3 regions of the Promicromonospora sp. NPDC052451 genome follow, and region 1 is predicted to be linked to each of the others. Evidence: riboswitches for the same ligand, from Rfam matches in the RefSeq annotation. Region 1 holds a riboswitch; each other region holds the start of a gene.
What was found. A riboswitch is a leader RNA that binds a small molecule or an ion and turns the genes downstream of it on or off. The one in region 1 is predicted to bind thiamine pyrophosphate.

Region 1 (2,192 bases):
CCGAGATCGCCCAGGGACGGGCGCACGTGGTCACCACCGTCTACGAGGCCAGCCGCGGCACCGGCCCCGCGGCACCCCGGGCGGTCCGCACGCCGGTCGCGATGGGTGACGAGCTGCTCGCCGCGTTCGGCTCGCAGGTGCTGCTCCAGCCGGTCTCGTACGGCACCGCGACGCTGTGCGACTGGACCCTGCGCCAGCGCAACCCGGTGCTCCTGGAAGGAGTGCGGCACCTGGGTGACGTCGTGGCGGTGACCACCAACTCCACGACGGTCGCGCTGGTCGGCGCGGCGCACTTCAAGATCTCCCAGTACGGCTCGCTGGCCGAGTTCGTCGCGAGCCTCAACGGGCTGTTCAGCGCCTGGAACGCCACGCTGGCCGACCACCTGCGGATCGTCGCGGCCATGCTCGCCGACCACGACGTGAACAACGGCGCCGACCTGGCCGAGCGCAAGGAACGGCTGACCCGCGAGCAGCTGCGCCTGCACGAGTTCGCCTCGGAGGTGCGCACCACGCTGACCACCATCACCTCACCCACGTTCCTGGCCTCCGCCCTGGAGTCCCGGATGCTCAACCAGCTCCTGCACGCCTCGCACTTCGAGCAGCAGGCCGCGGTGGTCACCGAACGGCTGCGCGAGCTGCTCCAGGAACCCATCGCCACGCGGCTCGCCGCCCTCGAGCGTCTGCACGGCGACCGCGAGCGCGCCGAGGAGGCGAGGCGGGAGCGCAGCAGGCGCCGGCTCATGGACGGCACCCTGTCGGCCATCACGGTGTTCGCCGGCGTCTACGCGCTGATCGGGACGGTCCAGGTGGCCCTGGACGCGGCGCTGATCGACGGCGTCCAGGCGGTCGCGGCCACGGCCCTGGTCACCGTGGGCGCGCTGGTGACGGGCCTGGCGGTCTTCAACTGGACGCGCGGTCACTGATCCTTCGATCCGGTCTAGGGTGGGCCCACATGGCGCGGGGCGCCGGGGCACAGCCCGGCTGAGACGTACCCGTGGAACCTGATCTAGGTAGTGCTAGCGAAGGGAACGCCTCATGGGCTCCGTCCTGCCCCCCGACCCCCTGCTCGACGCCGCCGCGCGCACCCGCCCGGCCGGCCACCCCGTGGTGGCGCTGACGATCGCCGGCTCCGACCCGTCGGGCGGTGCCGGGATCCAGGCCGACCTGAAGACGTTCGCCGCCCTGGGCGGCTACGGCTGCGCGGTGCTCACGGGCCTGACCGCGCAGTCCACGACGGGCGTGACCCGGGTGCTGCCCGTCCCGGCCGACATGGTCACCGCACAGCTCGCCACCCTGTTCGCCGACGTCGCCGTGGACGCGGTGAAGATCGGCATGACGACGGACGCCGAGGTCGCCCGCGCGATCGCCGCCGCCCTGCGCGACCTACGGGCCGGTGCGCGGCCGCCGTTCGTGGTGCTCGACCCGGTCATGGTCGCGACGTCGGGCGACCGGCTGCTGGCGCGCGAGGCCGAGACGGTGCTCCGCGAGGAGCTGCTGCCCCTGTCCGACCTCGTGACGCCGAACCTGCCCGAGGCGGCCGTGCTGCTCGGCACCGACCCCGCCCGGGACGCCGCCGAGGCCGCGGACCAGGCCCGCGCGCTGCTGGGCCTCGGCGCACGGTTCGCCCTGGTCAAGGGCGGGCACCTCACGTCCGCGGAGGCGGTGGACCATCTCGCGGGCCCGGGGCTCGGGGCGGGAGCCGGCGGCGTCGTGGCGCTCGCCGCGCCCCGGGTCGCGACGCGCAACACCCACGGCACGGGCTGCACGCTGAGCTCGGCGTGCGCCGTGCTGCGACCCGTGCACGACGGCTGGGAGCCCGCGGTGCGCGCGGCGAAGACCTACCTCACGGGGGCGCTGCGCGCGGCGGACGACCTCGTGGTGGGGGGCACCGGGACGGCGGCCGGGCCGTGGCGCGGCCACGGCCCCGTCCACCACGGCTTTGCCACCGTCTTGTCACCTACGCCGTCTTGAGGATCTCCGCGGCCCGCGCCCGGGCCCAGGCGTCGGCCTCCAGCACACCTTCGACCGACCCCGGATCGCCCGCGCCCGTCGCCGCGTGCGCCTCGACGACGGCGGCGACCGTGTCGACGATGTCGAGGAACCCGATGGTGCCGTCGTGGAAGGCGTCCACACAGACCTCGTTCGCCGCGTTGTAGACCGCGGGGAACGTCCCGCCGGCCTCACCGACCTGT
Region 2 (2,192 bases), on a different contig from region 1:
GCCCGCGCGCCAGGGTGCGCCCGGGGAACGCCCGCCGGTACAGGAGGTAGGCGAGCGGCAGGCCGAGCAGCACCGAGAACACCGTGCCGAGCACCGCCTGGGTGAGCGTGAGCCCCACGAGCCGCCAGGTGCGCGGCCGGGACAACACCTCGGCGAAGCCGGTGAGGTCGAGCGCGCCGTCGGGCACGAAGCCCCGCACGACGAGCGCGACCACCGGCCACGCGAAGAAGACGCCGAGGAAGGCCAGGGGGACGGCGACCGCCGCTCCCCACAGGAACGGTGCGAGCCGCGGGCCGCGCCGGGGCCGGTCCGTCGGCGTCCGGCTCAGGCTCAGCCCACGACCGTCTCGGTCCACCGTTCGATCCACTCGTCGCGGTGCTCGCTCACGTCGGCGGGGTCCACCTCGAACGGTGCCTCGGCCTGCGGCGCGAACTTCTGCCAGTCGGCGGGGAGCTCCACCGAGGCATCGGCCGGGTACATGTACATCGACTCCGGCAGGGCGGCCTGCACGTCCTCGGTGAGCAGGAAGTCCACCAGGGCGCGGGCGCCCTCGGGGTTGTCGGAGCCGGCCAGCACGCCCGCGTACTCGACCTGCCGGAAGCAGGTGTCCAGCAGCGCGCTGGTGGTCGACGCGGCGCCGTCCTCGGTCACGGTGAACGCGGGCGACGTCGCGTACGACAGCGCCAGCGGCCGCTCACCGCCCTCGCCCGCCCCGGAGAAGTCCACGTAGTAGGCGTCCTCCCACGAGTCGGCGACCTTGACGCCGTTGTCCACGAGCGACGCCCAGTAGTCCTCGAACCCGTCCTCGCCGAACGCGCCGATCGTCGCCAGCAGGAACGCGAGCCCCGGGGACGACGTCGCCGGGTTGGTCACCACGAGCAGGTCCTTGTATTCGGGGTCGGCGAGGTCCTCCAGGGTCTTCGGCACCTCCAGGCCCGACTCCTCGAACCACGCCTCGTCGGCGTTCACGCACACGTCGCCCTGGTCGACCGGTGTGAGCGCACCGCCCACCTGCTCGACGCCCTCGGGCAGGCCCTCCGGCGTGTACTCCTCGACCACCCCGGCCTCCAGCGCGCGGGAGGCGAACGTGTTGTCGATGCCGAACACGACGTCGCCCAGCGGCGCGTCCTTGGTCAGCACCAGCTGGTTCACGAGCGTCCCGGCGTCGCCCGCCGCACTGACCTCGACGGTCAGGCCCGACTCCTGCTCGAACCGGTCCACCAGCTTCTCGTCCAGCGCCCACGAGTCGTGGGTCACCAGCGTCACGGTGCCCGACGCCGCGCCTGCCGACGTGGTGTCCTCGGAGCCGGTACCGCCCGAACCGCCGGCGCAGCCGGCGACCAGGAGTGCCACGGCGACCGCGCCGCCGACCGTACCGCTGTGGAAGGCGCCCCTGGGGGCACCGGAAAGACGCAACATCGTGCCTCGACTTCCTCCGCCGGTGTGAACCGGATCAGGTTCAAGGGTCTGCGGTTCTCCGCACTCTCAGCGCCGTCGGGGCGCTCCCCTGTCGTTTCCGTGCAGCCTAGTCCGCCGTCGGGGGCTACGGTGTAGAGGTGGCCCAGATTGAGACGGAACAGACACTCGCCGAGAAGGTCGGCACCCTCGCCCTGACTATCGCGGCCGGCTGGGTCGCGCAGAAGGCGGTCAGCATGATCTGGAAGGGTGTGACCGGCAACGACGCCCCCAACAAGCCGGACGACCCGGAGCTGGACCTGGTGCAGGCGACGGTGTTCGCGGCCGTCGCGGCCGGCACGGCGGTGTTCGCCAAGCGCCTGGCCGCGAAGGGCGCGCACACCGCCGCACTGCGTATCGCGGCGCGTCGCTCAGCGGTGTGACCGGCGCGGCCGCCGGGTCAGCAGCGCGTCATGGCTCCGCGGCCGCCCCACCGGCTGGACGGCGTCGAGCGCGCGCGTCAGCGCGGCCTGCGTCACCCCCGCCTTCTCGTCGTCGGCGCGGAGCGCGGCCATGACCTGGTCCGCCGCGAGACGCAGGGGCACGCCGACGGTGGCGGCGACCTCGCGCAGGGTCGCGTCGGCGGTCGCCTCGTCCACTCCGCGTACCGCGACGATGACGCCCTTGACCTGCTCGATCGCCGCCTGGCTGACGAACGCGCGCTGGACCGCCCCGGCCGAGCGGCGGTTCAGCGCTTCCTTCTGGACCGGCGTCACGTCCAGCACGTAGCCCGCCAC
Region 3 (2,192 bases), on a different contig from region 1:
GTGCCTCGATGCCCTCCAGCTCCTCGGGCGGCACCTCGCGCCCGTAGGAGTAGATGACCATCGTGGACGACGTCGGCGAGCACCACACCTGGCCGCCGCCGCCGAACTCGGGGTACTCGCCGCGGTGGATGTTCTGGCTGAACTGCGGCACGTCGAGCACGACCTCGCGGCCCAGCGTGAAGTCGCTGGTGCCGGTGTAGTGCGTGTCGGGCAGGTACTCGTTGGTCATGGTGGTCACGGCGTCCAGCCGCGGGGACACCCGGGCGCCCTCCGGCCGGTACAGGGTGACGCGCGTCTGGAACGCGTGCGGCTCGTGTCCCGACTTCGCGACGTACGTGTCGGTGAACAGGTACGCGTCGTCGTCGGCCTGGCCGTTGACGGAGGTGCGGTGGATGTCGCCCACGCCGCCGTCCGCGGGGGAGAAGTCGTCGCCCGAGGCCCAGCGCCCCATCACGAACCACTTCGTCCACGCCCCGTCGGCCTTGCGCCCGCGGAACTCGATCTCGACCCACGTCCCCGTCGGCGTCCTCGCGTTCCACGAGCTCACCGACTCGTCGACCGGGTACCCGGTCTCGACCACGGGCGACGTCCACCGGCCCGTCTCGTAGCGCACGGCGCCGCCGTCGCCGAACGGGTCGGTGTACTCGACCACCGCACCGCCCCGGCCCAGCACCAGCCCGCCGCGGGCGTCCGCACGCAGGTTGGTGGTCTCACCCGCGCGGAGCTCCCGCACCCCGTCCCACGCGGTGAGCGTGATCCGGTTGTCCGACGCCGCCACGTCCGGTGCCGAGCCCGCGGGCACGGCGCTCGCCGTGATCCCTGCCTGCATCACGAGTGCTCCTGTCGTCGCCAGCGCGAACGCCGTGGTCCGCAACCTTCTCCGTACCGACATGCCTGCCTCCAGGCTTCGGGGCCCACGTCCCGGTGAGCGAGCCGTCGACCTTCTCTATCAGAGCGGACGCGGGCGCAGAAGTGTTTTGGGCACGGCCGAAGAAGACCCGCACGGTGGCACGGTGCTAACGTCGTCCGCGATCCCACGGGTGCCCCGCGCAGGGGCTGAGATCGGGCTGGACGGCCCGGGACCGTTGAACCTGTCCGGTTAACACCGGCGTAGGAAGCAGGAGTCTGATGATGGAGCACACCCCTTCCCGCACGCTCGCGTACGAGCACGGCACCGATCCCGGGCACGACGCCGGCCTGCGGGTGCCGGTCACCGAGATCACGCTGGCGCCGTCCCCCGACGGCAGCCCGAACCCTCCGGTGCGGGTCTACCGCACGCAGGGTCCGGGCTCCGACCCGGTCCGCGGCCTCGGCCCGGCCCGCGAGCCGTGGGTCGTGGCCCGGGGCGACACCGAGGAGTACGACGGCCGCCGCCGGGCCCTGGCTGACGACGGACGCGGCGCGGTGCGTCGCGGCGCCGCGACCCAGGAGTGGCAGGGCGAACGACGTCGCCCGCGCCGGGCGCTGCCCGGCCGGCGGGTGACCCAGATGCACTACGCGCGCCAGGGCGTGGTCACCCCCGAGATGCGGTTCGTCGCCCTGCGCGAGGGCTGCGACGTCGAGCTGGTCCGCAGCGAGGTCGCGGCCGGCCGGGCGATCATCCCGAACAACGTGAACCACCCCGAGTCCGAGCCGATGATCATCGGCAAGGCGTTCCTCGTGAAGGTCAACGCGAACATCGGCAACTCCGCCGTCCACAGCTCGATCGCCCAGGAGGTGGAAAAGCTCGAGTGGGCCACGAAGTGGGGCGCCGACACCGTGATGGACCTGTCCACCGGCGACGACATCCACACGACGCGCGAGTGGCTGCTGCGCAACTCGCCGGTCCCGATCGGCACCGTGCCGATCTACCAGGCGCTGGAGAAGGTGAACGGCGACGCGAGCGCGCTGACCTGGGAGATCTACCGCGACACGGTGATCGAGCAGTGCGAGCAGGGCGTCGACTACATGACGGTGCACGCCGGCGTGCTGCTGCGGTACGTGCCGCTCACGGCGGACCGGGTCACGGGGATCGTGAGCCGCGGCGGCTCGATCATGGCCGGCTGGTGCCTGGCGCACCACCAGGAGAACTTCCTCTACACGCACTTCGACGAGCTGTGCGAGATCTTCGCGGCCTACGACGTGGCGTTCTCCCTCGGTGACGGCCTGCGCCCCGGCTCGCTCGCCGACGCGAACGACGAGGCCCAGTTCGC

Region 2: linked by a shared signal. The riboswitch ahead of ACIG47_RS16550 (thiamine ABC transporter substrate binding subunit) and the one ahead of thiD (bifunctional hydroxymethylpyrimidine kinase/phosphomethylpyrimidine kinase) in region 1 are both predicted to bind thiamine pyrophosphate.
Region 3: linked by a shared signal. The riboswitch ahead of thiC (phosphomethylpyrimidine synthase ThiC) and the one ahead of thiD (bifunctional hydroxymethylpyrimidine kinase/phosphomethylpyrimidine kinase) in region 1 are both predicted to bind thiamine pyrophosphate.

Annotation. Positions count from the first base shown of each region.
Region 1 is NZ_JBIUAP010000014.1:105,964-108,155, reverse strand. Features, by position in the region: gene ACIG47_RS21825 (hypothetical protein) at 1-923, shown strand, start outside; TPP riboswitch at 949-1,046, shown strand; gene thiD (bifunctional hydroxymethylpyrimidine kinase/phosphomethylpyrimidine kinase) at 1,036-1,971, shown strand; gene dxr (1-deoxy-D-xylulose-5-phosphate reductoisomerase) at 1,958-2,192, opposite strand, start outside.
Region 2 is NZ_JBIUAP010000009.1:8,355-10,546, reverse strand. Features, by position in the region: gene ACIG47_RS16555 (ABC transporter permease) at 1-328, opposite strand, end outside; gene ACIG47_RS16550 (thiamine ABC transporter substrate binding subunit) at 331-1,419, opposite strand; TPP riboswitch at 1,414-1,519, opposite strand; gene ACIG47_RS16545 (DUF4235 domain-containing protein) at 1,557-1,838, shown strand; gene ACIG47_RS16540 (PAS and ANTAR domain-containing protein) at 1,827-2,192, opposite strand, start outside.
Region 3 is NZ_JBIUAP010000013.1:124,500-126,691, forward strand. Features, by position in the region: gene ACIG47_RS21035 (C39 family peptidase) at 1-892, opposite strand, end outside; TPP riboswitch at 1,029-1,134, shown strand; gene thiC (phosphomethylpyrimidine synthase ThiC) at 1,132-2,192, shown strand, end outside.